2 regions of the Pseudoalteromonas sp. APM04 genome follow, and region 1 is predicted to be linked to the other one. Evidence: predicted binding sites of a transcription regulator. Region 1 holds the regulator's gene; the other holds the start of a gene.
The links. Region 1 encodes MetJ, which represses methionine synthesis genes. Its sites were predicted from a motif close to TAGACGTCTAGACGTCTA; they were not measured.
Positions count from the first base shown of each region.

Region 2: metK (methionine adenosyltransferase) is a predicted target of MetJ. The motif match lies at 7,341-7,358, and genes of this name have one in related genera.

Region 1 is NZ_CP094441.1:380,763-396,212, forward strand. It holds gene MTP24_RS01790 (SPOR domain-containing protein) at 1-68, opposite strand, end outside; gene priA (primosomal protein N') at 89-2,275, opposite strand; gene rpmE (50S ribosomal protein L31) at 2,507-2,722, shown strand; gene MTP24_RS01805 (malic enzyme-like NAD(P)-binding protein) at 3,343-4,584, shown strand; gene metJ (met regulon transcriptional regulator MetJ) at 4,654-4,974, opposite strand; gene metB (cystathionine gamma-synthase) at 5,174-6,403, shown strand; gene metL (bifunctional aspartate kinase/homoserine dehydrogenase II) at 6,409-8,754, shown strand; gene MTP24_RS01825 (penicillin-binding protein 1A) at 8,903-11,404, opposite strand; gene MTP24_RS01830 (pilus assembly protein PilM) at 11,536-12,615, shown strand; gene MTP24_RS01835 (PilN domain-containing protein) at 12,603-13,175, shown strand; gene MTP24_RS01840 (type 4a pilus biogenesis protein PilO) at 13,165-13,770, shown strand; gene MTP24_RS01845 (pilus assembly protein PilP) at 13,767-14,306, shown strand; gene MTP24_RS01850 (type IV pilus secretin PilQ family protein) at 14,293-15,450, shown strand, end outside.
Region 2 is NZ_CP094441.1:788,762-804,211, reverse strand. It holds one part of gene MTP24_RS03785 (IS3 family transposase) at 1-367, opposite strand, end outside; one part of gene MTP24_RS03785 (IS3 family transposase) at 370-675, opposite strand; gene MTP24_RS03780 (DUF6678 family protein) at 749-1,132, opposite strand; gene MTP24_RS03775 (hypothetical protein) at 1,543-1,731, opposite strand; gene MTP24_RS03770 (GNAT family N-acetyltransferase) at 1,788-2,204, opposite strand; gene MTP24_RS03765 (GNAT family N-acetyltransferase) at 2,222-2,677, opposite strand; gene MTP24_RS03760 (divalent metal cation transporter) at 2,749-3,984, opposite strand; gene raiA (ribosome-associated translation inhibitor RaiA) at 4,127-4,483, opposite strand; gene MTP24_RS03750 (pyrimidine/purine nucleoside phosphorylase) at 4,664-4,978, opposite strand; gene tkt (transketolase) at 5,163-7,154, opposite strand; gene metK (methionine adenosyltransferase) at 7,460-8,611, shown strand; gene MTP24_RS03735 (hypothetical protein) at 8,775-9,323, shown strand; gene MTP24_RS03730 (5-formyltetrahydrofolate cyclo-ligase) at 9,344-9,940, shown strand; gene rpiA (ribose-5-phosphate isomerase RpiA) at 9,994-10,647, shown strand; gene serA (phosphoglycerate dehydrogenase) at 10,657-11,886, shown strand; gene MTP24_RS03715 (hypothetical protein) at 11,963-12,895, opposite strand; gene radA (DNA repair protein RadA) at 12,971-14,356, opposite strand; gene MTP24_RS03705 (PilZ domain-containing protein) at 14,715-15,450, shown strand, end outside.

The sequences.
Region 1 (15,450 bases):
TTAGCAGGTTCTTTTTTGGTGTTTTTTCTATTTTTTGGTTTTTTATTAATGTAATCGTGCTGTGCCATAGCGTTATTTTGGCCTTAACCTAAATCATATCTATAGGGTCTACATCTAAACTCCAGCGAACTTTTTGTGCAAGTTTACTGGTGCTTAAATAATCAACCATTTGCGCAAGATACTGATGTAATATGCGGCGATCTTGCGCTTGAATGTGCAATTGAAACCGATACATACCCGCAATTCTTTCTAATGGGGCAGGGATCGGACCGAGCAATTGTATACCAGATACCCCGTTAACTGGAACCAAATCTGTCAAAAAGTCGACGACTAGTTTAATACTGAGCCCTTGTGCGCGGACTATAGCCATATTTGTGATGGGAGGTAAGTCGGCGTCATCACGCTCGCTTAACGCAAAGCGTGCAAAATCTTGGTAACCATTATTGACCAAATCTTGTAAAAGTGGATGTTCGGGAAAATGTGTTTGTAATAACACCTGGCCAGGCTCTCCTGAGCGACCAGCACGTCCTGCTACTTGAGTCACTAACTGCGCTAAATGTTCCGTTGCTCTGAAGTCGCAGGAATATAGGCCGCTGTCTACGTCTAAAATTATGACAAGGCTTACATCAGCAAAGTGATGACCTTTTGCAAGCATTTGCGTACCAACTAATATGCGCGCTCCACCTAAATTAATTTCGTCGAGGGCTTTTTCTAAACTGCCTTTTCGGCGAGTTGAATCGCGATCAATACGGGTTACCGGCGTATCAGGAAACTCGTTTGTTAAAAACTCTTCTATTTGTTCAGTCCCTTTACCATTAGGGAATATTTGCGTGCTCCCGCAATCAGGGCATTGATGAGGTACTTGATGTTGGTCGCCACAATGGTGGCAAATCATTTGACCAATCGCTTTATGGAACGTGGCACTAGTACTGCAACGGTTACATTCACTTAACCAACCACATTCATGGCAAATAAGTGTAGGTGAAAAACCACGACGATTTAAAAACACCATAACCTGTTTACCACGATTCAAATGTTGGCGCATAGTAGCAAGGCTTGCGTGAGCAATACCCGCCTGATCGGGCTGGCCTTTCATGTCGAGTAATTTAAATTGGTTATCGGTTGAGGTTTGAGCGCGCTCAGTCAGGCTTAATAGTTGGTACTTGTTATTAATGGCTTTATGCAAGGTTTCGAGCGCTGGAGTAGCACTGCCGAGTATAAGTGGAATTTTATGCTGGAATGCACGATAAGCTGCTAAATCTCGAGCATGGTAACGAAGGGTATCTTGTTGTTTAAATGATGAGTCATGTTCCTCGTCAACTACAATCATACCGAGCTTTAAAAAGGGTAAAAAAATACTTGAGCGCGTACCTATTACAATAGCGCAACTCCCTTTTTCGCAAAAGCGCCATGTTTGTAGGCGTTCGTTATCGGTAAGTGCAGAATGCCATAACATGATGGGTGTATCTGGAAAGCGACGACGAAAACGGTTTACCGTTTGAGGGGTAAGGCCTATTTCGGGGACAAGAACTAACGCTTGCTCACCTCGCTTTAATACTTCTTCAAGACATTGAAGATAGACTTCGGTTTTACCACTACCGGTAACCCCTTCTAATAAAAACGTGTTAAAGCCTTTACTTTGATTAATTGCAGTGCAAGCTACGGCTTGCTCTTTATTCAGTGTAGGCTTACTACCTACTGTTGGTGCAGTACTTTGCCACTGATTATCATGTTCTATGGTTTGTGTAACAAGCGCTTTTGCAATAAGGCTATCGATAGTTTTTTTACTAAAGCCGAGTGCTTTGAGCTCGGTTAATGATGATTTACCTGACTGTGCAAGTTGCTTTAATAAGTTAAGTTGAGTTTTTGCTTTGAGTGACGGAAGTGTTGATCCTTTTTCTGTCAGCATAACCATATTGATACTGGTTTTATCCGGTGACTCACCTTGGCGCAGCGCACTTGGTAGCGCTATGTGAATTGTTTCGCCGAGTGGGTAGCAGTAATAGCGAGATGTAAAACTCAAAAGTGCAATGTGCTCAGATGATAAAATAGGCGCGTCATCAATGATTTCGATGATGGATTTTATTTTGTTTTCGGGGACGTCGGTCTTGCTTTTAATAGCTAAAACAACGGCGACTTTTTTTTGGTTACCAAAAGGCACCAACACACGCATACCTGGTTTTAGTGGTGATTTCATGCCATCGAGTTGCTTATCTACTTTATAATCAAAGGTGCGCGGTAAGGGGACTTTTATAGCGACTTCAGCAAAACACATAGCAACTCAACTCATAAAATTAATGATGTAATGTACTAAAAATAACGTTAAAAACCTACTAGCAAATATTGCTTGCTTAAGTGTCTGCCTACTTTTTTAGCAAAACAGTTAATAATAGCTTGTGTGTTTGATGGTAGTTGGATAAAATCCGCGACCAACAAATTTGTTTTAACGACGTATGGTGCCAGACTTCGGGTTTGGAGAGCGATGCGGCCTTAACTAGAGGTTTCTATGAAAGAAGGTATTCACCCTAAGTACGAAGTAATTTCTGCAACTTGTTCATGCGGCAATAAATTCGAAACAAGCTCTACTCTATGTAAAGACATTCACCTTGACGTATGTTCAGCGTGTCACCCTTTTTACACTGGTAAGCAAAAAGTTTTAGACACTGGCGGACGTGTTGATCGTTTCAACAAGCGTTTCGGTGCACTTGGTAGCAAGAAGTAAATTTTGCTGTCTCGTTAAATTAAGCACCTTAGGGTGCTTTTTTTATGCTTTTAATTTAGTTATACCAATTTAATAGTAATAACGTTTCGATTTAAAAAATTAAGTTTTACACGAACGGCGTCAATATTTTTTAATATAGGACAGCTAAATAACAAATTATTTAGCTTATTGCTCGATTTTCATATTCCCCTGCTATGCATAACTATTTCCTGTTCTTATTCTGAATATGCATAAACCTTTACAGACAAACCGCAAATTATTCTCTATATTTTTAATTAGTTCATTTTTTAACTAAGTAGTTAAATGTAGCTAACGTGAAGTTATATGTTTTTAAAGTATGTGAATAAGCCTATTTTTGCTTATTTTTATAGTACTTTATTAAGATGTTTTATAAAAAATAATGAAAGAACAAATGTGCCTTTAGAATCCGTTATTGGATGAATTTTTATTTATAAAGTGTCGATATAATTTACAAAAGTTATTGAAAAACCTCTTAAAATTAATCGAACTAGCATATAACAGGATAGACCTGATATTGCTTGGAATTTAAAAATAATAAGGGTATCGTAGCCTAAACTTCACCTCTCACTTTTACTTTAATTGCAGGATACAATCGCGTTATGTCAGACTTTCGTGAACAAGCACTACACTATCATTCGCATCCCGTTCCAGGAAAAATTAGCATTGAACTAACAAAGCCTGCTGAAACGGTAAAAGATCTCGCATTAGCATATAGCCCAGGAGTTGCAGAACCCGTACGTGAAATCGCTGCAGACCCTGCAAACGCTTATAAATACACAGGTAAAGGGAATATGGTTGCGGTTATCACTAATGGTACTGCAATTTTAGGCTTAGGTAATTTAGGCCCACTTGCTTCAAAACCTGTAATGGAAGGTAAGGCGTTACTGTTTAAGCGATTTGCTGGCCTTGATTCTATTGATATCGAAGTGAAACACCGCACTACTGAAGACTTTATTAATACAGTTGCTAATATTGCCGACACGTTTGGCGGAATTAACCTTGAAGATATTAAGGCGCCAGAGTGTTTTGAAATAGAAAAAGCATTGATTGAGCGCTGCAGTATCCCGATATTTCATGATGATCAGCACGGTACAGCCATTGTAACTGCTGCGGGTATGTTGAACGCGCTTGAGGTGCAAGGCAAGTCTATCGAAAATGCGACTATTGTGTGTTTGGGTGCCGGTGCTGCTGCGGTTGCTTGTATGGAGCTGTTAATTAAGTGTGGTGCTTTGCGCGAGCACATTTATATGCTTGACCGTAAAGGTGTTATTCATACTCGTCGTGATGACTTAAATGAATACAAAAAACTTTTTGCTAACAATACAGACAAGCGCACGTTGCAAGATGTTATTGAAGATGCAGATGTATTTGTTGGTGTATCGGGGCCTAATTTATTAGCTGCCGATGATTTAAAATTAATGGCAGAAAAACCAGTTGTGTTTGCTTGTTCAAACCCAGATCCAGAAATTGATCCTGCACTGGCTCATTCTGCTCGAAACGATCTAATTATGGCAACGGGTCGATCAGATTACCCTAACCAAGTTAATAATGTACTGTGTTTTCCGTTTATATTCCGCGGTGCTCTTGATGTACGCGCCAGTGCAATAAATGATGAAATGAAAATTGCAGCTGTAGAAGCGATTAGAAGTATTGCCAAAGAGCCTGTACCTGCTGAAGTACTGACAGCTGCGGGTGTTGATAAGCTGGAGTTTGGTAATAAGTATATTATTCCAAAACCAATGGATCCTCGTTTATTACCGCGTATTGCAAAAGCGGTTGCAATAGCTGCTGTAGAGTCAGGTGTTGCACAAATTGATTTACCAGAAAACTATATGGAATAACGACTAAGCTGTAATTTAGACACAAAAAAAACCTCAATTAATTGAGGTTTTTTTGTGTCTAAATTACGTTTAGTCTTCGTTTAAAACAGGCACTTCTAGCCCCATTTCTTGCATTATTTTTTTCACTTCTTCAGGCACTTTTTCGGCGTTGTCTTTGCGTAAGTCGTCGTCGTTAGGCAAAGGTTGACCGGTAAATGCATGTAAAAATGCTTCACAAAGTAATTCACTATTTGTTGCATGACGTAAGTTATTAATTTGACGACGCGTGCGTTCGTCCGTTAATACCTTTAATACATTTAGTGGGATTGAAACGGTAATTTTTTTTACTTGTTCTGATTTTTTCCCGTGTTCTGCGTATGGGTGAATATACTCACCATTCCATTTAGCCATAAGATGTATCGTCGCCTCAGATTAATAATTGCTCATATGCACTACAATGCATATGAATATGCGTGAAATTCTATCGATTTAAAAAAGATAGTCAAATACTAGTTTTTTAGCCATCTGGAGCTTTAAATGTTTTGACATCTTTAATAAGATAAATTACTCTTTTAGACGTCTAAACATCCAAATTAAATAGGTGACGAATATGAGCGAAAAAAATAAAGCAACCATTGCAGTAAGAAGTGGTGTTGAAGCAGACAAACATCATGGCGCAGTTGTCGCACCTATTTACTTATCAACCACCTATTCGTTTGCCGACTTTGATACAAAGCGTCAATACGATTACGGGCGAAGTGGTAACCCCAATCGTGATATTTTAGCCGAAACCTTGGCTGAGCTTGAAGGTGGCGCACGCGGTATTATTACTGCCACGGGTATGTCTGCCGTTCATTTGGCTACGCAAATCCTGAATCATGACGATACGTTAGTGATCCCACATGATTGTTACGGCGGAAGCTATCGTTTATTTACTTCACTGCAAAAGCGCGGTTTGCTCAAGCTAGAAGTTTTAGATTTAACACAAGCACAAAGTTTAGATAAAATTTTAGCAATTAAGCCTAAGCTAATTTGGATAGAAACACCAAGTAACCCATTACTACGCTTAACTGATATTAAAGCAATAACCGATGTTGCTAAGCAGTGCGGTGCTTTAGTCGCTGCCGACAACACATTTTTATCACCAGCATTACAAAACCCTATTAAATTTGGTGTTGATATAGTTGTACATTCCACCACCAAGTACATCAATGGTCATTCAGATGTAGTGGGCGGTGCGGTGATTGCTGCTTCACAAGAGCTGGGCGATGAACTGGCATGGTGGGCAAACAATATAGGTATTACAGGTGCGCCATTTGATAGTTATTTAACATTGCGCGGGTTGCGAACACTAAATGTGCGTTTAAAGCAGCATCAAGAAAACGCATTAGCGATTGCTAAATATTTAGAAAAATCGGAATTTGTTCGCCAAGTTTATTACCCTGGTCTTGAATCACACCCTCAGCATGAATTAGTCAAAGCGCAGCAACTAGGCTTTGGTGGCATGGTGAGTTTTGATATTAAAGGCGACATAAACGATGCTGCGGCGTTTTTAACCAGCTTACGTGACTTTAGCTTGGCAGAGTCTTTGGGCGGAGTAGAGAGCTTAATATGCCATCCTGCAACTATGACCCATGCTGGCATGGAGCCTAAAGCACGTCTTGAGGCGGGAGTGGGCGATACACTTATTCGAGTTTCAGTAGGTATAGAAGATATAAACGACTTATTAGCTGATTTAGAGCGCGTGTTTCAGCTTGTAAAGCCAGGCAGTAAAGCAAATTTAAACAAAGGAGCTGGCGGTGACATTAAATTAAGTGCCGCTCATCCAGCGCTTTGGTGAACAATATGACACAAACAGTACATAAATTTGGTGGTTCAAGCCTTAGTTCGGCTCAACGGTATGAGCGGGTTGCGAGTATTATTTTAGATCATACTCAGCCGGGCGATTGTGTTGTTGTATCTGCGGCGGGAAAAACAACCGATACTTTGGTGAAGTTATGGCAAAGCTATCAGCAACAAGATACGCATGTCGTTGCTGATATATTGCTGCAATTAAATAATCATCAAACTGATTTAATCACACAGTTACTCCATGCAGATCTTAAGCGAACTGCTTTAACGCGTTTGCATAGTGAACTAACAGCGATTAGTGAATTGATAAAAAACCAAGGCTTGGAAGAGGCTCCCTTGCTTGCTCATGGTGAGGTATGGTCTGCACGCTTATTGGCGCTTTACCTTACGCAATTAAATATTAATGCTTGTGACCTTGATGCTCGAACACTTTTTACATTAAATAATGGGCAATTGTTACATACCCAAAATGCGCAGCAATGTGCGAAGTTTATAACCCCAGACTACATTAATGTTGTCACAGGCTTTATTGCATCAAATACGTTGGGTGACACGGTTACACTTGGTCGCAATGGGAGTGACTATAGTGCAACCTTACTCGCTAATTACTGCCATGCTAAGCAGGTGTGTATTTGGACCGATACACAAGGTGTATACAGCACAGACCCTCGCAAAGTTAGTAAAGCGGTTAAATACAATAAAGTGTGTAGAGGTCAAGCTAACCTATTAGCGCGATTAGGTAATCCTGTTTTACACGCTAAAACGCTTTCTCCTTTAAGAAACAGCGATATAAAACTATCTGTTCGTAGTAGTTTTGATGTGCAAGCAACGCCTACAGATATAGTTAAAGAAGGAAATGTAAAACAAAAGCGTTTTATTACCACGTTAAACAACATCGATTTATTAACAGTTGAAAAGCTGGCCGAAGGCGAAGTCGCAGATGTTAGCCAGCTTATTCAACACAGCATTCATCACTTTAGTCAAAATGGTGAAACTTATTTAGTTGTACCCGCTGCTTCAACATATAAAGTTGTTAGTTTTTTTGAGGGTAGAGCAAACATTAGCGAATCGAGCTTAAATGGCTGTGCGGTTGTTGCGCCTGTTAATGATATTTCAAAACTGAATGTGTTGGCTATTGATACGTTAAATGCTCATGCCATCGAGCCGCGCTTTATTCACCAAGACAGTGGATACATTTTACTATTAACGGATCAGGTTATAGATAGCGACATACTGAGTGTTTTACACGATAAGCTTATTAATAAAGGCCAAGAAGTTGCTTTAATAATCGCGGGCCTTGGAAATGTGGGAGAGGTATTTATAGAGCAGCTGTCAGCTCAATTCGAGCGTTTCTCTGATGACTTTACAATTAAATTGGTTGGGTTAATACGCTCTGAAACGTTACTTTTTAATCCCAGTGGTATAAACATTGCTGATTGGAAAACGCATTTTCTCTCACAAAGCAAAGCTTATAATAACCAAACATTACTAAACATAATTAGTGAGCTTGATTATGAGCATAAAGTGGTTGTTGATATTACCGCAAGCGAGGCATTTAGCCAGTTATACCCGGAGTTTGTTGCATTAGATTGCCACTTGATCAGTGCTAACAAATACGCTGGAACTGCTGATACAGCATGGTATAAAGCTTTGCGTACGAGTATTAGTGAGCGAAATTTGCATTGGCGCTACAACACAAGCGTAGGTGCAGGCTTACCTGTTAACTTTGCATTGGCAGATTTGCAAAACAGTGGTGACAAAATTACTCGTATTGAAGGTGTTTTTTCAGGCACGTTATCGTGGTTATGCAGTAAGTTTGACGGAACAATACCATTTTCTGATCTGGTGCTTGAAGCACAAAAGATGGGGTTCACAGAGCCCGATCCGCGTGAAGATTTATCAGGACGTGATATGCAGCGTAAACTGCTTATACTTGCCAGAGAGCTTGGTTTAGAGCTCGACCTTGATGATATAAGCTTATCAGCACTCATGCCCGAAACGCTTGCTATAGGAAGTTGGGACGACTTTTTAGCTAATGAATCCACCCTCAATGACTTTATTGACGCTCATGCTGCAAATGCCAAAGCACAAAGTTCCGTACTTCGTTACACGGGTTTACTTGAAATTACGGAAAATAAAGTAACCGCCCAAGTAGGTATTACTTATACTCCTATTGGTGATGCGTTAGCTAATTTAACACCTGGCGATAATATTTTTGTCATTAATAGTAAGTGGTATAGCGCTAACGCTCTTGTGATTCAAGGGCCTGGTGCGGGTAAGGAAGTAACCGCTGCGGGTATTCATTCTGACTTATATTGGTTGGTACAAAATATAAAATAAAGGTTACAAGGGCCTTGTATCAATCCGCAATAATACCTAATCATTTTGCGGGGCTAAACGTGTCGCTACATGCGTTAAAAAATTCTTATTTAGAACAGTTAAATTTGGTATTAACTAAAAACGGCAGCCAATGGCTGCCGTTCTTTATTTAAAACAGTTCTTCTTCTGTTTTAGTGTCTTCTTCAAATATATCTGTTGGTTGAGACATTACGTATTTTGTGGGGGCGGTGCCTTTGTCAAAATACTCAAAGCGACTGGTGTAATCATTTTTATGACTTAATAAACCGGTTTCTAAATCAATCCGAATAGACACTAAACCTTCTGGCGGCTCTATGGGGGCTTCAGGTTTACCTTCAAGCGCAACTTTCATAAACTCAACCCAAGCTGGCTGTGCTGTTTTAGCGCCAGATTCAGCCCCTGATATTTGCCCGCTATCAAGATTATTATTGTATGAAGTTCTGCCTAGCGGGTTGCCAGGGTTATCAAAACCAACCCATACCGAGGTCATCACATTTCGATTAAAGCCACTAAACCAAGTATCTACAGAGTCATTAGTTGTGCCTGTTTTTCCTGATAGATCACGACGGCCTAATGCTTGAGCGCGCCAACCTGTTCCTGACCAACCCGTTTTATGTGACCAGTTTCCGCCTCCCCAAACAGCGCTATGCATTGCTTGAGCAATTAAAAATGCATTTTGTTTTGATATGACCTGAGGGGCACATTTTAATTGTGGTGTATCAGTATTTTGTTGTGGGAATAATCCAGTGGCATTGTCTGGGGTTAATGGCTGAGCTGAAGTGTCGTCACACACTACTGAAGGATTAGCTTTAAACAAACTATTACCGTAAGCATCTTGGATTTCTGAGATAAAGTACGGCTCAATCAAATGCCCACCATTTGCAAATGCACTCATACCGCGCGCTAGTTCAATTGGAGTAATTGAAGCACTGCCCAGTGCTAATGATTCACTGCGGTTGATGTCTGAGTTTTTAAAGCCAAATTTTAGTAAGTGATCTGCTGTTCGTTGCAAACCAACACCTCGGAGCAAACGAACTGATATGACGTTTTTAGATTGTGCTAACGCGCGACGAATTCTAATCGGGCCATTGTAAACAGCCGGACTATTCTTAGGTCGCCATGCCACACCTTGGCTTTTATCCCACTGATTAATTGGCGCATCGTTTAAAATTGAGGCGAGCGTATAGCCGTTTTCAAGCGCAGCAGAATAAATAAATGGTTTTATGTTTGACCCCACTTGGCGCTTTGCTTGAATAGCTCGGTTGTATTGGCTCTGTTCAAAGCTATAGCCGCCAACAATAGCTTTAATGCGGCCATCTTGTGGGTCAAGTGAAACAATTGCGCTTGATGCTTCAGGTAGTTGGCTTAGTTCATACTCGTTATTGCTGTTCTTACGCACCCAGATTTGCATTCCTGGCGTTAATATTTCAGTTGCCGTAGTTGGAGCAAAACCTTGGCGATAACGAGTTATGTATTTGCGTGCCCATTTTAAGTTGTCCCAATTCAGGTTTATTTGCTCTGCATTTTTAAGCAATACCGTGGCATTTTTTTCATCCACGTTAATAACAGCAGCTGCTTTTAACGTTCCTATCTCTTTGGCTTCATTGAGTTTAGCTAGTATTTTCTCTTCACTTAGCGCTGATTGTTTTTCAGGATCCCATAAAATAGCGGTTGGGCCTCTAAAGCCATGACGCATATCGTAGCTATGAAGATTATTAACTAGCGCGGTTTGCGCCGCTTTTTGTACTTTAGACTCAACAGAGGTAAATATCTTAAAGCCTGAATTATATGCCTTGTCTATTCCGTAACGTGAAACCATTTCTGCACGCACCATTTCAGAAATGTACGGTGCGTATAAATCTATTTCAGCACCATGAAAGTAAGCGGTAATAGGTTGGCTTGTTGCATCATCATACACGTCTTGTGTTATGTAATTTTCAGTTAATAAACGACCAAGTACAACATTACGGCGTGCTTTTGCACGGGTAGGGTTGCGAATTGGGTTTAACGCCGAAGGCGCTTTTGGCAAGCCAGCAATCATCGCCATTTGAGCAAGCGTTAAGTCTTTTAACTCTTTACCGTAATAAACTTGAGCGGCAGCTCCAATACCAAAGGCGCGGTTACCTAGCTCGATTTTGTTTAGGTAAAGTTCTAAAATTTCATCTTTAGTAAGTACATTTTCTATGTGTAGAGCGATGAATATCTCTTTTATTTTACGGATATAAGCTTTTTCTCGGGTTAAGAAAAAATTACGTGCAAGTTGCATGGTAATAGTACTAGCACCTTGTTTTTTCTCGCCTGTAGAAATAAGAACAATAGCAGAGCGAACTATGCCAATAGGGTCTATACCTATATGGTCATAAAAGCGATTATCTTCAGTTGCTAAAAATGCATCAATTAGAGGCTGTGGGATTTCATCAATAGTGACCGGAATTCGACGTTTTTCACCAAATTGATTGATCAAAAGGCCATCTTTAGTGAATACTTGCATAGGAGTTTGTAATTGCACGTCTTTTAAAACTTGCACACTGGGGATATCAGGTTTAACGTAGTAATAAAGACTGACCAAAGTTATCAGACCGATTAACGTACAAATGATAAAAAATTGTAAAGTTCGTTTTAATAAAATCACTTATATTTCCCTAAATGGACTCCCAATTGCGAGTTTGGACTGATAGTATATATTGATTAAAAAATGAATAATATTTTTTCAGAAAAAAATTATAACTTGTTTATTATTAAAACAAAGGCCAAGTTGCAAACATGCTAAGTCAACTATTTCAAAAGCCGTCGCCAATGATGGTAGGAATTGATATCGGATCGCACTCGATTAAAGCGGTGCTTCTGAGAGAAATTGAAAGTGGATTTCGATTAGAGGCCCTAGCAATTGAGCCCATGCCTAAAGGCGCCATGAGTGAACGAACGATTCAAGATATTGAAGCGATTGGTAATGTAATAACAAAATTAAAAAGAAAATTACCTAAGTCACTTAAAAATGCAGCAGTGGCGGTGTCAGGGCAAACGGTTATTACAAAAGTAATTTTTATGGATGTGTCGTTGAGCGATGCAGAACTTGAATCTCAAATTGAAATTGAAGCAGATAGTTTAATACCTTACCCCCTTGATGAAGTTAGCTTAGACTTCGAAAAGCTCTCTACTAACGAAGCTGACCCGAGTAAAATGAATGTATTACTTTCAGCTGCCCGAACAGAAAGTGTTGAAGCACGTGTTGGCGCATTAGAAGAGGCTAATCTCGATACTAAGATTGTTGATGTAGAAAGCTACGCTTTAAGCCGTGCGATGGACGTTTATTATCAACAACTACCCAGCGATGCCTTCAATAAGTGTGTTGCTGTTGTAGATATTGGTGCCGTACTCATGCTTGTAAGTGTTGTGCAAGCTGGTGAAACTATTTATACACGTGACCAGGTTTTTGGTGGTGATCAATACACAAATAGTATTGTTAACTACTACAACAAAGGGTTTGACGAAGCTGAAATAGGTAAAACATCAGGCGACTTACCACCGAATTATACCTTTGAGGTATTAGCACCATTTCAAACAGCGTTGCTTCAGCAAGTACGTAGAGCGGTGCAAATGTTTTTAACAACGAGTGGCAAAGAACAAATAGACTACATTGTGCTTACCGGTGGAACATCTATGATCAAAGGGCTTGATCGCTTATTAATTGAAGAATTAGGAATACACAGTGTTGTTGCAGAACCGTTTGCAAATATGGAAATTTCGCCAAAAGTAGATCGTAATGTTATGCAGCGTCACCGAACACAGTTTGCAATTGCAACAGGTTTGGCATTAAGGAGCTTTTCATCATGCCACATATAAATCTATTGCCTTGGCGAGAACTGCAGCGCGAAGAATCTAAAAAGAAATTTGTAACCATACTAGTTGGAATTGTTGTAGCTTGTTTTTTAAGTATGTACTTATTAAGTATGTTTTACAGTGCATTAAAAGACGGACAAAACTTAAAAAATAATTACTTAAGTTCTGAAATAAGCATGCTTGATCGAAAGATCAGTGATATTAGAGAATTAGACAAACGAAAAGAAAACCTACAGCAGCGAATGCGATTAATCGAAGAGCTGCAAAGTAGCCGTAACCTTGGCACACAAATTATGGATGAAGTAACAAAAATAGTACCTCAAGGTATTTACTTAACAAAGCTGGAGCGCAGAGGGAACCAGATTTATGTACTTGGCCGAAGTGAATCAAATAACCGTTTATCTACTATGATCCGCCAGGTACAAAGTTCATATTTGTTAGAGCGTTTGACCATGCAGGATATTGTAGCAGGTGATCAGTCTTCGCGTTTACTAAGTGACTTTAGTATGGAGTTTTACGTAAAACCATTTGATGAGATTGGTGAGGTACGTAATGAACCTTGATTTTAAAGCGCTTGGCGAAATAGATTGGAATGAAATTGAGTTAGACAATATTGGTGATTGGCCAGCTGCTGTAAAGGTAATTTGCTGTGCATTTGTTGCTGGGCTCATATTATTTTTTAGCTATAGCTTGTTAGTTTCTGATGAGATTGATAGCTACCATAATGCGGTATCAAAAGAGGTCGACTTAAGAAGTACCTACAGAACAAAATACGCTGTAGCGAGTAAGCTAGATATTTATCGCCAACAAATGATAGAAATGGAAGACAAGTTTTCTCAATTACTTAAGCGGTTACCGACATCAAACGAAATACCTGGTTTACTTGACGATTTGTCTTATGTTGGCACAACGAGCGGTTTAACATTTTTAAAAATTGGTTGGTTACCTGAAGTAGAAAAAGAGTTTTATACAGAGCTACCTATCAAAATAGAAGTAGTAGGTACTTATCATGAATTTGGTGAATTTGTTGGCAAAGTTGCTCAGTTACCACGAATAGTTAGTTTGCATGACTTTTCTATTACGTCTTCTGGCGAAAAACAACTAACATTTAGTGTTGTAGCAAAAACTTACCGTTATGAAGAAGGAGTTAAAAAATGAGGCTCCTTCATTTAATGCCGCTATTGGCTGTTGTTGCGTTAGTGGGGTGTAACGACGATACCTCGGAACAAAAAGAGTTTATTGACCAGGTAAAAGCAAGCACAACGCCTAAAGTTGAGTCGATTCCTGAGCTTACTCAATTTGAGATTTTTGAATATAGTGCTGGAAATTTACGAAGTCCATTTGTGGCACCTCAACCTGAAATAATTCAGAACAAACTGACGCAAATAAAAAACTGTTTACACCCAGATCCAGACAGACGCAGAGAGCCATTAGAAAAATACCCGTTAGATAATTTAGCAATGAAAGGTACAATTGGTTCAAGTGGTCAAGTTTGGGCGCTTATAACTGCCGCAGATGAAACATTACATCGTGTAACGATTGGTAATTATTTGGGTAGTTACGATGGCAAGGTAAAAGCTGTGAGTAACGATTTTATAGAATTAGTTGAATTAATCCCTGATGGGTCTGGTTGTTGGAAAGAGCGCCTGACTAAACTGGAAATGTTAGAGGCGGCAACTGATGGCGCAAATTAATAATAAAAAAGGTAAAAATAACATGCATAAGGATGTTCTTTGGTTTAATCGCATTGCGAGAGCTTTATTTGCAACAGCCGCTTTGGTTTGTGCTAACAATGCTTTGGCAGGACCATTGCTTTACGATGTACGTTATAACCCATTACTTAAAGGTGAAACCGAACTACAGCTTGTTTTCGACGAAGAGATAACTTTAGAACCGCAAATTCAAGTATTTAACAGCCCAGCGCGTATTGAAATGTTTTTTGATACCGCAGAGTTAGAGTTAGGATTAAATGACGTTGAAGTTAATCAAGCAGGTATTAGTAGTGTCACCAATGTGTTATCTGAGCAAGGTTTAAAGGTAACAGTTAATCTAGACAGATTAAAAATGTATGAAACAGAAGTTAATAACAACTTAGTTTCAATACGTGTATCGGATAATCCATTAACCGGTTCAGTAACTGAAGATGAAGCCGTTCTGACAGGTGATGTGAGTGGAAACTACATTAACCGCATCCAATCTATTGATTTTAGACGTGGTGAGAAAGGTGAGGCAAAGGTACTTGTATTTTTACAAGACACTCAAGCTGCTATAGAGGTTCACGAAAGTGGCGGCAAAATTTACGCAGATTTTCACCATACAGATATTCTGGACGATCTACTTTATGAGTTAGATGTTTTAGACTTTGGTACCATTGTTAGTACTATCGAAACGTTTAAAGAGGAAGGGCGAAGCCGCGTTGTTATAGAACCTAATGCCGAGTTTACATTCACGTATCAGCAAATAGACAATATTCTTACCCTCACAGTTGAAAAAGATGAAACTCAAAATGCTTACCTAGATGGTGGTAAAGAGTATCAAGGTCGACCAATGACCTTAAACTTTCAAGATATTTCAGTCCGTGCAGCGTTACAAATTATCGCAGGCTATAACGACTTTAACTTAGTAACAAGTGATTCCGTTACCGGTAACATTACCTTGCGCTTAGATGGCGTGCCGTGGGATCAAGCACTTGATGTCGTATTACGTATAAAAGGGTTGGACAAGCGTATGGATGGCTCTATCTTAATGGTAGCGCCAGCAGAAGAACTTGCAGCCCGTGAAGCAAAAGATCTAAAAGCAAAGCAGCAAGTTGAAGATTTAGAGCCGCTTTACAGCGAA
Region 2 (15,450 bases), 410 kb from region 1:
CTATCTCTTTATAAAAGAACTTAACCTTCGCCGGTTTACTGTAAGTCTTAAGCGCCCTAGCTCTTAAACCGTTTTCTCGCATTAAGCGGGCAACACGTTTTTGGCTTGTGTTTACACCTTCTTTTTTTAGCGCATGAAATACGCGTGGGCTACCATAGGTTTGATGATTGACATTGAAGACGTGTTTTATCTTCAGCAACAAATTAGCATCTGACAGCGCTCTAGCTGACACTGTACGCTCACGCCAAGCATAGAACCCACTACGCGACACATTAAGCCAAGAACACAAGTATTTGACGCCTAAGGCTTGTCCGAACTTTTGGATGAATCCAAATCGTTCTGATGTACTTCCGCCAGATACCGTTGCCACTTTTTTAGCAGGTCATTCTCCTGCTTGAGACGCTCATTTTCTTTCTTAAGCTTTTGAATGTTATCCAGCTCTTTTTTTGTTGGGAGTTTACTCATTGTTTTGTTGTTGCTTTGATGGCGCGGCGTGTTTTTAAACTTACCTTCTCGATACTCTTTTCGCCAACGACTAAGCATTAACGGATGAATATCCAGCGCCTCGGCAACGTCCTTTGACATGACATCGTCTCGTAAGCTTAGTTCGACTGCTTTGATTTTGAAATTAACGGGGTAAAACCAAGTCTTTCTAGGTTGGGTATATCTAGGCATGTTAGCCTCCTCAAAGTGATGAGGAGGTGTCCACTAAAACGGGTGAGGAGCACAGTCCCGCTTTAAATTCTTGTTAGGCATACTCTTCACCGAAACTCTCGTAACACTTTGGAAAGTAACCCCAAACTCTGATTGTTGACTTGGTTGTTTCGAACTCAAAGCCAATTTTGCGCACCAAAGTTAATACAGTTTCAGTTAGTTCTATATCAATCCACTCAACGTTAAGTAATGGGAATGGTAAGTGATAATACCATTCGCTATCCCAGCCCGATATGTAGCCATTAACTACCTTAGTTCGGTAGCAAGGTGGATTAGGGAGTTCTCGCATTTCTGAGATGAGTTCATTCCATTTTGTGTTATTGGCAGCACCAACTAATTGCTTTTCAGCAATGATCCTTTTAGCTACTTTCACGTCCTTTTCATCGGACACTGAATCAGCCATTGGCAGAAGACTCATGTGTATACCTAACAACTTTATCAGAGGACACTTTCCCTTTTTTAGCGCGAAAACGTCCTTATTTTATGAGTTTGTATTAATAGCAAAAAGCATAAGTTATTGCTAGCTATATATATTCTGCTTTATGTAACTTATATAAATATGCAACAAGAGGAAAGTGTCCTCTTATCCTTACTAAGTTAAAAACGACTCACCTGATCGACCGCTTATCGCTCTCAGCAGCCACAAGAAGGCGATAGGTCGCGTCTTTCTTTTTGTCTTTTAAAATAAATAATCCAAAAGAACTACAACTTAGCTACATGATTTAGCGTCCCTAGATGACGATGCACAAGCTTTAACAAGATAATTGGTTGCCCATTTGGTGCGCTGCGACCTTGCCCCCAGTTTTCGAGCGTTCTTGCTGAAGTATGTTAGATGTCAGCAAACACACTGCGCGACATATTAAATGTTTCTCTAATATTTACTATTTCATCGGGTGAGATAGCAAGATCGTTAATATCATTTACCTTATGAGTGCTTAACGCAAGTTTTCCTTGAGAATGCGCTTTGGCATCATCAAGTGTTGTAGCTAATTCTGAAAATAAATCACGTTTGCCCATTCCGCCATACCTCTAAAAACTATTTTAATAATCTTGATATCATGCAGCAATAGCCATTACTTGCTAATAAACTTACACATTCCTAACCCTAAACCATCGCCATCACGCTTTACATAACCATATTGAATATAAAAGCTTTCTTTACCATGAGCGCTTAATAAAGCTATTGTTGCGCTATTAGAGCATGTGTTGCTTAGGTAGTTTTCAATATGGGTCATAACTAAATGACCAATGCCTTGTTTTTGATAGCTAGGCGCAACAATTATATCTTGAATATAAAAATACATTGCGCCATCACCAATCACTCTCCCAGTGCCTATTAACTTATCAGTGTCGTATACAGTGACCCAAAAAAGTGAGTTTTCGATGCTTGCTTTTAATGTTTTATAGTCAGGGTTTTGCCACTTTACTTGTTTACGTAAATTAGCGAATTCATCCAGTGCTGGAGCTTTAAGTTCAACTTTATAAGCCATAATATCCTCTACTCACTTTAAAGGAATTTACTCATAAACAGGCTATACGGATCTAGTTCATAATTCCCAAACGGTTCGCACTCTTTAAAACCAAATTGGACGTAAAGCTTTTGTGCGGGTAAAAATGCCTTAGCAGTGCCGGTTTCTAAGCTAAGTTTTTTATACCCTCGCAGTGTTGCTTGCTCAATAATATGCGTGAGTAACTTAGCGGCTATGCCTTGGCGTAAATAGTTGCTTGAGGTGCGCATTGATTTAATTTCGCCATGCGTGGCATTGAGCACTTTTAATGCGCCAACACCCGCTAAATTATTATCAATCCATAAACTATAAAAAGTTATATCGGGCTGAGTGAGTTTAGTTACATTAAGTGCATGTACGCTCTCAACGGGTGAGTGTTTTAGCATATCGTTATGATGCGCTTGTAGTAGCTTTATAACGTGAGGGTTTGAAAGCTCGCCTGTTCTAATATCCATTTATGCCTCGTTTAATCCTAAAATTTTATATTTTAGGGCTTAAATTAAAACCCTAAAGTAAGTGGCTATATTTAGGCTGCTAGTTTCCACGCCACAAACGCAACAGCAAAACCAACTAAATACACTAAGCCTAGCCACGTTAAGCTACGCAGTAATACGCTGTGCTTAATAGCTGGCTCTGAGCGAACTAGGCTAAAGTTAAGCCATGCAAAAACGGGGGTGGTTACAAAAGCAAGTGTCATGGCAAAGGTAAGCATGGGGCCAAGAGCTGATTTAAAAAATAAAATAACGGCCATGCCAGCTAGTGCTTGTAGTATTAACCAAATATTTAGGCTGTGTTTTGATTGCCCAAAACCAAGCAATTTATGTGACTCGTTAAGTGTACGTGCGTAGCCATCCAGCACGGTAAGTGTAGTGCCAAACATACATAAAAAAGCAATAGCTGATACCAGCGGCCTTGCCCACTCGCCAATAGTCAGTGCGTACATATCAATAAGCTGTTTAGCAAAGGCAACACCGCCAAGCTCAATACTGCTGCTTTGCCCGTATTGCACCAGCACACCTAAGCTAAAAAATACCAATGCTAAGCAGGCTGTTAGCCAATAGCCTACGTTAAAATCAAACAAGCCTTGGCTTTTAGTAACCACTTGCTGAGTTTGTTTTTCTTTAAGCCACAGCGAACTAAGGGCTGATATTTCTATGGGTGCTGGCATCCAACCCATTAACGCGACCATAAAGCTGAGCATAACAAGTTCGTACGGTGACGGGCCAACATAGTCAGCTGGCGCCATTGGGCCATTACTAAATGCGATAACTAGCGCAATAACAGTAGCCAGTGTTAATAACCCCATTATGCCTTTGGCAACGCTGTCGAGCGCTTTAAAGTGCCCTAACAATAATATGGCTAAGCACACACCGAGCAATATCCAACATAGCAGGGTTATCTCTATAACTACAGGCAATGCGTAATGCAGTAAGCTGGCGGTAAGTAGTAATACGCCTGCGGTATTAACAACAGCAGCGAGTATGTTTAGGCCTATAAAACTATAAAAATACACCGGACCTTTGTTTTTATAGCCTTCTACTAAACTGTTTTTAGTGGCTAAGGTATATTCCATACCAAAGCGAAAAAACGGATATTTTAATACGTTAACAGCCAGTATTAACCAAAATAGTTGCCAGCCAAATAGCGCGCCAGCCTGAGTAGATGCAACTAAGTGAGACCCACCAATTGCTGCGGTTGCCATTAAAATACCAGGGCCTAGTGCGCCTACGTGAGATTTCCAAGAAGTGTGTGTTTGCTGCATTAATTTCTCAAATTATGTGTGTTATTCACTCTGGTTATTAATTTTCACAATTAATAACACCGAAGGCTGCATAACTTACCTAAATTAAAGGCAATAAAAAAGAGCCATAAGGCTCTTTTTTATAGTGCTTTGGGACTAAAAATTATTTTAGTTCCATCTCTTGGATGATTTCGTGCGCTATTTCTGGCGTTGTACTTACAGGCTTTTCGTGTAAATTTGCTTTTATTTGCCCTTTTCGATGTTTTAGTGCTGCATCGAGTTTTTTAGCTGCGCTTGCAATAGCTGGGTACATTACTTCGTTTTCCCCTTTTACTGATATTCGCGCACCTTCGTAATTAGTGCTAATTTCGGCTTGGATTTTATGATGCTCTTTAGACAAGATCATATCGAGAGAAATAAGTGATGGAAAGTGGCTCTCAATTTTAGAAAATTTTTCGTTGATGTGCTCTCTAATAGAGTCAGTAACTTCAACATGGTGACCAGAAAGATTAATTTTCATAGGGTATCCTTTTATTTGTTACCTCATAAATAGTATTGGGGGCTATTTAGATTAACACAAGGAAAAAAGAGAGATATTTGAGGTTTATTTGCGGTTTTTGGTGATTTAAATCATGTGTTGCGCAAAGTTTATGCAAAGCCCATAAATCATGGGCTTTCAGACGTCTAGCTGTGCTAGCTATTAATCTGTGTACGAGCAACAGTAGTCGGCAAAATCACTTACTTTTACTTTAAAGCTTACGTTAGCGTCTACATTAAATGACTCGCCCGCATTAAATGTTTTCCACTCACTCTCGCCTGGTAATAAAATATCCCACTGGCCACCTAAAAGCTCCATGAGTTCTTTTTTACTGGTATCGAATACAAACTCACCCGGCTGCATAAAGCCTAATGTTTTGGTAGTTCCATCGCTAAATACAACCGTACGGCTTGACACTTTACCGTCAAAATACACGTTGGCCTTTTTAACTACGCTTACATTTTCAAACTGAGACATTTTAGCTCCTGCTATTAATTTAAAGATCTTTATTTATAAATTTTATCGCACTACCTTGCCTGATAGCTTACTTTCTTGCAAGAAAAGCAGTAACGCTTAAGATGAAGTTGTTTCATATATGGGCATAAAAAAACCCGCACATTGGCGGGTTTTTAAGTTACTTAACTTATTTAATCAAAAACGATTAAAAAAGTGCGTTTGCTTTGTTTACGATGTTTTCAACCGTAAAGCCAAAGTGCTCAAACAACTCGTTAGCTGGTGCAGACTCACCAAAAGTGGTCATACCGACTACAGCACCATTTAGGCCTACATACTTGTACCAATAATCAGCAATACCTGCTTCAATCGCTACGCGACGAGAAACGCTTGCTGGTAATACGCTTTCTTTGTACTCAGGCGATTGATCTTCGAATGCATCAGTACATGGCATAGATACAACACGTACCTTTTTACCTTGGCTGCGTAATTCAGTAGCTGAATCTTGTGCTAATTGCACCTCAGAACCGGTTGCAATAATAATTAGCTCTGGGTTGCCGTCACAGCTAAGGATGTAACCACCCTTTTTGACGTCGCTTAGCTGTTGTGCGTCACGCGCCTGTTGCTCAAGACCTTGGCGTGTGAATATTAACGATGTAGGACCGTCTTTACGTTCAATAGCTTGTTGCCATGCAATTGCTGACTCAACTTGGTCACACGGGCGCCAGTTATAAAGGTTAGGAGTTAAACGCATGCTGGCAATTTGCTCTACTGGTTGGTGAGTTGGACCATCTTCACCTAAACCAATTGAATCGTGCGTGTATACAAAAATGCTTGGTTGCTTCATTAATGCAGCCATACGAACCGCATTGCGTGCGTATTCCATAAACATTAAGAACGTTGCACCGTAAGGAATAAAGCCTTTATGAAGTGCAATGCCGTTCATAATTGCCGACATACCAAACTCACGCACACCGTAGTAAACGTAGTTACCACTTGCATCGTCCGCTGTTAGGCCTTTAGAGCCTTCCCAAATTGTTAAGTTTGAACCTGCTAAATCGGCAGAGCCACCCATAAATTCAGGTAATAATGGACCAAATGCATTTAATGCATTTTGTGACGCTTTACGAGATGCTGGATTTGCCGGGTTTGCTTGTAACTGCTCAATATACGCTTGTGACTTTTCAGCCCAGTCGGCAGGTAAATCTGAATTTGTACGGCGTTTGTACTCAGCTGCAAGCTCTGGGAATGCTTTTGCATAGGCTGCAAACTTTTCGTCCCAGCTTGATTCAAGCTCTTGGCCTTTAGCTTTTCCATCCCACTGTGCGTAAATGTCTTCAGGGATTTCAAAGGCATCCCCCGTCCAACCTAAAAACTCACGCGATGCTTTAATTTCGTCATCACCCAATGGTGCACCGTGACAGTCGTGGCTACCCGATTTATTAGGTGAACCGTAACCAATAATTGTTTTACAACAAATTAGTGTTGGTTTATCAGTCACGCTTTTTGCTTCGCTAATTGCAGCACTTACTGCATCGCTATCGTGGCCATCAACGCCACTAATTACGTGCCAGCCGTACGCTTTAAAACGTGCTGGTGTGTCATCGCTAAACCAACCTTCAACTTCACCATCAATAGAAATGCCGTTGTCATCCCAAAAAGCAACCAGCTTGCCTAGGCCTAATGTGCCGGCAAGCGAACAGGCTTCATGCGAAATGCCTTCCATTAAACAACCGTCGCCCATGAATGCATAGGTATGGTGATCAACAATGTCGTGACCTTCACGGTTAAATTGTGCCGCAAGCGCTTTTTCAGCAATTGCCATGCCTACCGCATTTGTGATCCCTTGGCCTAGTGGGCCCGTAGTGGTCTCGATACCTGGCGCATAACCGTATTCTGGGTGGCCTGGTGTTTTAGAGTGCATTTGACGGAAGTTTTTAATTTCGTCCAACGGTAAATCATAACCACTTAAGTGCAATAAAGAATAGATAAGCATTGAACCGTGGCCGTTTGACAGTATAAATCGATCTCGGTCTGCCCACTCTGGATTTGATGGATTATGTTTTAGATAATCGCGCCATAATACTTCTGCGATATCAGCCATGCCCATAGGGGCTCCAGGGTGACCAGATTTGGCCTTTTGTACTGCGTCCATTGACAAGACGCGAATAGCATTTGCAAGTTCTTTGCGAGATGGCATGAATTCTCCTACCTTATATATGTATTTGCGCGGGTATTTATGTGTTCGTTTATGTACTCAAGTTACAAGAGCACTTTTATTGCGACCATTCTTACTTATTGTGGGGTCTGTGTGCAATTAAAAACCCTATAAAAATGAGGTATTATGAATATTTTTTAAGACCATAATGTCATAACTAATTTAATTTAGACGTCTAGGCGTAAAAACACTATGCAAGGTGTTTCGTTTTAGATAAAATACGCCCCTTAATTTTTTAGCGCTAATACCGACGTTTGTGAAGCGCAATATTTGTGAGCATAATTACAATGGCAAAACATTTATTTACTTCTGAATCTGTTTCTGAAGGTCATCCGGATAAAATCGCCGACCAAATCTCTGATGCGGTTCTTGATGCTATCCTAGAGCAAGACTCTCATGCCCGCGTTGCGTGCGAAACATACGTGAAAACTGGTATGGTTATGGTTGGTGGTGAAATCACTACTAGCGCATGGGTTGATATAGAAGAAATTACGCGTAAAACAGTACGTGAAATTGGCTACACTCACTCAGACATGGGTTTTGATGCTGACTCGTGTGCAATTTTAAACACCATTGGTAAACAGTCTCCAGACATTAACCAAGGTGTTGACCGTACTAGCCCAGAAGAACAAGGCGCTGGTGACCAAGGCTTAATGTTTGGTTACGCATGTAACGAAACTGAAGTGTTAATGCCTGCACCTATTACGTATTCTCACCGTTTAGTTCAACGTCAAGCACAAGTACGTAAAAGCGGCGAGCTTAACTGGTTACGCCCAGATGCAAAATCTCAAGTTACTTTTGCATACGAAAACGGTAAGCCAGTAGGTATTGATGCGGTTGTTCTGTCAACTCAGCACAGCGAAGACATCTCTCAAAACGATTTAGTAGAAGCTGTGATGGAAACCATCATCAAGCCAGTACTTCCTGCTGAACTAATCACAAGCGCAACTAAGTTTTTTATTAACCCAACAGGCCGATTTGTAATTGGTGGTCCAATGGGTGACTGTGGTTTAACAGGACGTAAAATCATTGTTGATACATACGGTGGTATGGCACGTCACGGTGGTGGTGCTTTCTCTGGTAAAGATCCATCAAAAGTTGACCGCTCAGCTGCATACGCTGCACGTTACGTGGCTAAAAACGTAGTGGCTGCTGGCCTTGCTGATAAGTGTGAATTACAAGTATCTTACGCAATTGGTGTTGCAGAGCCAACTTCTATTAGTGTTGAAACGTTTGGTACTGGTAAATTAGAAGAAGCACGTTTAATCGAATTAATTCGTGAACATTTTGACCTACGCCCTTACGGCTTAATTCAAATGCTTGATTTAGAGCGCCCTATCTACCTTCCTACTGCAGCTTACGGCCACTTTGGCCGTGACCAATTCCCATGGGAACGCACAGATAAAGCTGACGCACTTCGCGCAGCAGCGGGTCTTTAAGACTAAAGCAAAAAAACGGCCCTTTTAAGGGCCTTTTTTATAGCTAGCAATTATGTAACGCAACGCTAATTCATAGTTTAAAAAATAACTATTAATTGGTCCTCGAACTTTTTTATACTTTAGGTATATACTCATTTAATTATAAAGCTTTAGGGATATTTAAATGACCGATAACTTTCGCGTTATGTTTGCTGGACTCGCTGATAACGTTGACTCAAAAACAGCGTGTACAACACTGGCGGCAAAACTAAAAATCTCAGAAGAAAAAGTAGCCTTATTTTTTAAAGGTAAGCCTTTATTTGCGCCTAGCGATAAAAACAAAGCATTAAAACAAGCTAAGCTACTTGTTGGAATGGGTATTAAAAGTAAGCTTCAAGCTGTATCGACAAATACTGAAAAAACCACTCAAACGGTAAGTGATAGCCAGCGAGATGAGCGTATTTTTGACGCATTAGACTACATAACCAGCAGTTTAATCAGGCTAGAAGAAAAACTCGAAGACCTTGAGCAGCGCTTACCTGAAAACCAAACAAAAACCCCTGAAGTAGATGAAGACGAATGGCAAGACGAAGAGCTATTACTGGACGAGGAACTAATAACTCAGCCTAAAAAACGCAGTAATGCATTGCTTTATTCGTTAATAGCTACGGTTGTTACGTTGCTTATTATACTTGCGGTGTACTTGGCGTTTCCTGCTTTATTTGCTTTTTAATTAGTTGGTAAGTTTGAAAAATGAGCGATTCACGCGCCCAAATAAGAAAATCTATTCGCGAATTACGTAATAATTTGTCTAATGAACAGCAAAATTTAGCATCTCAATCTTTAAGTATGAATTTTATTCAATACTTAAAAACAAAAAAAACAGCTAAAAATCAACATATCGCCATTTATTTAAGTAACGACGGAGAGCTTGATACCTCCTTGTTAATTAAAGAATTATGGAACTTAAATCACGTTATTTACCTACCAGTAATACACCCATTTAATGGCGCCACTTTGCTGTTTCAGCGCTATGAGAAAAACTCACCCATGAAGGCAAATCGCTATGGTATCTTTGAACCTAAGCTAAATTGCAGTCAAATATGCCCTTTACCCGAGCTGGACTACTTACTTATGCCATTAGTTGCATTCGATAATCAAGGTAATCGCTTAGGAATGGGAGGTGGGTTTTACGATAGAACACTGGCTCGTTTACACGATGAAAACTGGCAAAAAACACGACTTATAGGCCTTGCACATGAGTGCCAAAAAGTTGATGTATTGCCAATAGAGTCTTGGGACGTACCGCTTAAAACCATAATAACACCCAACAAAAATTACTGCTGGTGATGTGATTATTCGCATACTTGCAGCACACGTTTGACATACATGAGCACAAAATAATGACACAAGACGAATTAAAAAAAGCAGCAGCATGGGCTGCACTCGAGTTTGTAAAAGAAAACACGATAGTAGGTGTAGGCACAGGCTCAACCGTTAATCACTTTATTGATGCCCTTGGTACAGTTAAAGACACTTTAGTAGGTGCAGTATCAAGCTCTGAAGCTTCTACAGCGCGTTTAAAAGAGCTCGGTATTGAAGTGTTTGAGCTAAACGATATCGATGCACTCGATGTTTACATCGACGGCGCGGATGAAATTAACGCTCAAAACGAAATGATTAAAGGCGGTGGTGCTGCACTTACCCGTGAAAAAATTGTGGCTGCAGTTGCTAAGCAGTTTGTGTGTATTGTTGATGACACCAAACTAGTGGACACATTGGGGGAATTTCCGCTTCCCGTTGAAGTTATTCCAATGGCGCGCAGCTACGTAGCACGTGAGTTATTAAAGTTAGGCGGCGACCCAGTCTACCGCCAAGGTGTGGTTACCGATAACGGTAACGTTATTTTAGACGTATATAATTTAAATATTACCAATGCTAAGCAACTTGAGACAGATATAAATCAAATTGTTGGCGTAGTTACCAATGGCCTATTTGCGATGCGTGGTGCTGATAAAGTAATTATCGGCACTAAAAATGGGCCTCAAATTAAATAGGATGAGGTTATGAGTAAGGTATCGTTAGCAAAAGACAAAATTAAAATTCTCTTGCTTGAAGGTGTGCACCAAAGCGCAGTTGAAACGCTAAAACGAAATGGTTACAGCAATATAGACTACGTTAAAACATCGCTACCTGAAGACGAGCTTAAAGAACGTATTAAAGACGCTCACTTTGTAGGTCTGCGTTCTCGTACTCATATTAACGAAGCTGTTTTAGATGCTGCAGAGAAGCTGATTGCCATTGGTTGTTTTTGTATTGGCACAAACCAAGTTGACTTAAGTAACGCTCGCCAGCGTGGTATTGCTGTATTTAATGCGCCATTTTCAAATACACGCTCTGTTGCAGAGCTAGTACTTGGTGAAATACTGCTTTTACTTCGCGGTATACCTGAGCGAAATGCTGCGGCTCACCGTGGTGAGTGGCTAAAAACAGCAACGGGTTCATTTGAAGCACGTGGTAAAACGTTGGGTATTATTGGCTACGGCCACATTGGTACTCAGCTAGGTATTATGGCTGAAAATATTGGTATGAACGTCGAGTTTTACGATATTGAGGATAAGCTAACACTGGGTAATGCAAAACAAGTGCATAACTTGACTCAACTACTTCAGCGATCTGATGTAATTAGTTTGCATGTGCCAGAAACACCACAAACCAAAAACTTAATCGGTTCGGCAGAGCTTGCGGTAATGAAACAAGGCGCTATTTTAATTAACGCCTCTCGCGGCACCGTTGTTGATATTGATGCCCTTGCAGAATCACTTAGCGAGAAAAAGCTAAGTGGTGCAGCAATTGACGTGTTCCCTGTTGAACCTAAATCTAACGATGAAGAGTTTGTATCGCCACTACGCGACTTCGATAACGTTATTTTAACGCCGCATATTGGTGGTTCAACTCAAGAAGCTCAAGAAAATATTGGTATTGAAGTGGCAGGTAAATTGGCTAAATACTCAGATAACGGCTCTACAATTACCGCCGTTAACTTCCCTGAGGTATCACTGCCAGAGCTTGCTAACCGTAGTCGCTTATTGCATGTTCACCACAACCGCCCAGGTGTGTTAACGCAAATTAACCAAGCGTTTGCGCAGCACGGTATCAATATAGCGGCTCAGTACTTACAAACTGATGAAGCAATTGGTTATGTGGTTATTGACGTTGATACCGACCACTCTGAAGTAGCGCTTAAAGAGCTAAGTGCAGTTGAAGGAACAATTAGAGCGCGTATTCTTCACTAAACATTATCTATAATAAAAGCCGCATTTGATTAAACAAGTGCGGCTTTTTAAATTATGATTTAACGACTTATCGTGATTACTCGCCTTTAACTTCTAAATTTATAAACTTAACCAGTTCTTCTGGCTTACCAGCTAGCATCATTAATTGCTGGTTAACTTCCATCATAGTTTGGCCTTCAGGCAATTTTGCTGAAACAGTTAACGAATTTAAACCGCTGGCAAAGCTGGTTAACGCATTCGCTATTTCTTCAGTTACAGGCGCTTGCTCTAACTGCTGGGCTAACATTGCTTGCATTTGCTCAATAGTCATACCTTGCTTTGAAAGCTCACTTTCTAATAACTCTTTAAGTTTACCTTGGTTATTTATAACAAAGCTTGCGTTACGGGGTTCAAGCTTGCTCATTGCTTGCATCATACGTGTTTGCTGTTGCAGTTGCTGCTCATAAGTTAGAGGGGTATCACCCGCTTGCTTTTGTTCTTTGCTCATCGCAAGCGACGTATCCATAAGCGGTTTAGAATTAGCTAGCCCTATGTCCATATTAAAACTGATCACATCTTGAGCATTGAGCTTTACAACCATATCGCTTTCACCCGACTCTTCATTATAATCTAAAGATGAATGCAGGTTGTAACTTGCTGACGCTAATATGGCATTTGTGTCAGCAGGCAGTGTGGCAATAAAGTCTTTACTGAGCGTCAGATTTTTTACATCAAGCGATGTATGCGGCGAAATTTTATCGGTTTCGTAACCTTTAACTTCAATACTTTGAACGTTGGCCACACTCTCGCCCTCAGGGCTTATTACTTCCATACTTGTAATTTCAACACTTTTTGAAATAACACTTGCAGATAAGCCAGCATATTTAAATGTTGCACCCGTTTGCTCACTCACCATGGCCAGCTGCTTGTCTACTTCAGCACGAACCTCTTGGGTTGCAACATAGTTAGCGTAGCTAACGCCGCCAACACCTGCGGCAATAATCGCTGCGGCTATAATTAATTTTTTCATATTATTTCCTTATTCTATTTTTTATAAAAATTGTATTAACCCAAGAGTAACATTGCATACCAGTCGCTGTAAGCGTTAATTAATCAGGCTCAATAACTCATGTACCGTTTTTACTGGAGTTATTTTAGCGCCTAGGCCTTCCATTGATTTATGGTAGTTACGAAACGGGATAAATATTTCTGTAAAACCATGCTGTGCAGCTTCTTTAACTCGTGGTACGCCGCTGTCTATTGGTCGCACATCACCGTTTAAACTCAACTCCCCCATAATACAAGTGGTTCGAGGCACAACAAACTCGTTCAAGCTACTTAGTAACGCAGTAACAAGGGCTAAATCTATACAGGTTTCTGATTCATCAATTTTTAAACCACCCACAATATTAAAAAAGGTATCGTGAAATATTTTTGTTTTTGTATGTTTACGTAAAATACCTGTAAGCATTTTTATGCGGTTCATATTTAAACCGACACAAACACGCTGTGGAAATTCAGCCTCGGTTTCTGTTGTTAAACATTGTATTTCAAGCAATAGATTCCGATTACCTTTACGGATACAGGTAATAGACGACCCCGGGGATTCAGTCGTCGAGCCCGATAAAAATATCTCACTCGGGTTGTCTACGCTTAACATTCCACGCTCACACATTTTAAAAATACCCACAGTATCAATGTCACCAAAGCGGTTTTTATTGGCACGTAAGGTACGAATTTGTCCATCATTGGTGTCTATGTGTAATAGCGCATCAACAATGTGCACCAAGGTTTGCGGGCCTGCAATTTCGTTATTTTTATTCACGTGAGCAATAATAAACATGGTCACGTCATTCTGCTTACAATATTGAGTTAATGCTTGAGCTGCACTTTTAACTTGCGAAGGAGAGCCTGGACTGCCATTTGCAGTGTCTGTAACAACGGCTTGAATGGAGTCGATGACTGCAAATTTTATTTTATTTTTATCAAGCTCTTCAATAATGGTCTCAACGCTGGTTTCTGAAAGCAAATAAAGCTCATCGGCGTTATAGTCTAACTTTAAGCGGTTAACACGATTTTTAAACTGCGACAAAGATTCCTCAGCGGTACAGTAAAGAGACGGCATACGCTTTGACATTCTTGCCACCAAGTCAGATAAAAGCGTTGTTTTACCCGCCCCCGGATCGCCCGAAATAATATTTACAGACCCCGTAGTAACACCACCACTTAAAACACGGTCAAGCTCGCCTATTTCTGTGAGTTGTTTTTCGGCTTCAACGGTCGCTATGTCATTAATTTTTTTAGAACCACCACCAATACCTCCGGCATACCCGCCAACACTTGAGCGCGCTGTTGCTTTCTTACTTTGTCCTGCTGAAGGTTTAAATTCAGCTAACGTATTCCACGCACCGCAACGACATTGCCCCTGCCAACGTTGATAGTTCATGCCACACTCTGTACAAACAAACTCTACTTTTGCCGCTTTAGCCATTAATAACCTTATTTATTAATCATTGAATTTAAAAATGCGTACTGTTTTGTTGTTATTTTGCCATTTCATCTATTTACATAGCAACATAGCTTGCCTGTGCAAATTTCTTAAGCCACAATCATTACCTAATTAACTGTTTTACCTTTATATATCTTAGGGCATAGTTTTTGCTTTAAAATTGAATAAAAGTAACTTGCCAATAAAATGGCACATAACACATAATAACAAAAACTAAATGGTAGTTGCTCCAAAACCGTACCTATATTAATAACATAGCACGGTTCACGTTTATTGAATTTCTAATAAATGGATTTAATAGTATACCTACTTTTTCAAAGAGACGGTGATGGTTTTATAAATGGCTGATGACATCATGCTCAAACACGAGTCCCTCGTGAATGAGCTAAAACAATATTTAGGCAACGCCAAGTTTGACCTAATTTTTAAATCAAAAACAGCAGAGCTTACGAAGCCTGAACAGTTTTTAATTAAAATGGAAATGTCGCGCCTTTCTCAGCCTGTCGAGCGCTTTATTGATCTACGCGGTTTAGTTACAGGACAAGTAAAACCTTACGAACATAATGGTAAACAGCACTTTATGGATGAAACGGCCATTGAAGTGTTTGAAAGCGCATTAAAACAGCATGGTAAATACACACTTGCTGTTTACGAAGCGGTTATGAATACGGAAAATAATCACCGCGTAATGCAAAAAGAAGCCGCCGAAAAAGGGAATAAGCAAGAGCAAGAAGATTTACTAAATACTAATGTTATTAAATTTGCATCTTACGAAAGCCGTGCAGAAGAAAGGATGAATTATTCAATAAAAGTTACTATTGAATATAACGATAAGAAAAATATTAAAGCAAGTACCTCTGATATTTCTTTGAGTGGCTGTAAAATAAAGTTGGCAAAGCGAAACATAATTAGAAAAGGCCAACTAATAGCAATGCGTTTGGTGGGTCTAGAGCAAGACTTTGAACTGGGTTTAAAAAATGGCATTCAATATGAAGTAGTTGCCGTTGAGAATATCTCACGTGAATTTAATCATATTCGTTTAAAGCGAACTTACGTTGAAAATAATGAAGCCTTCG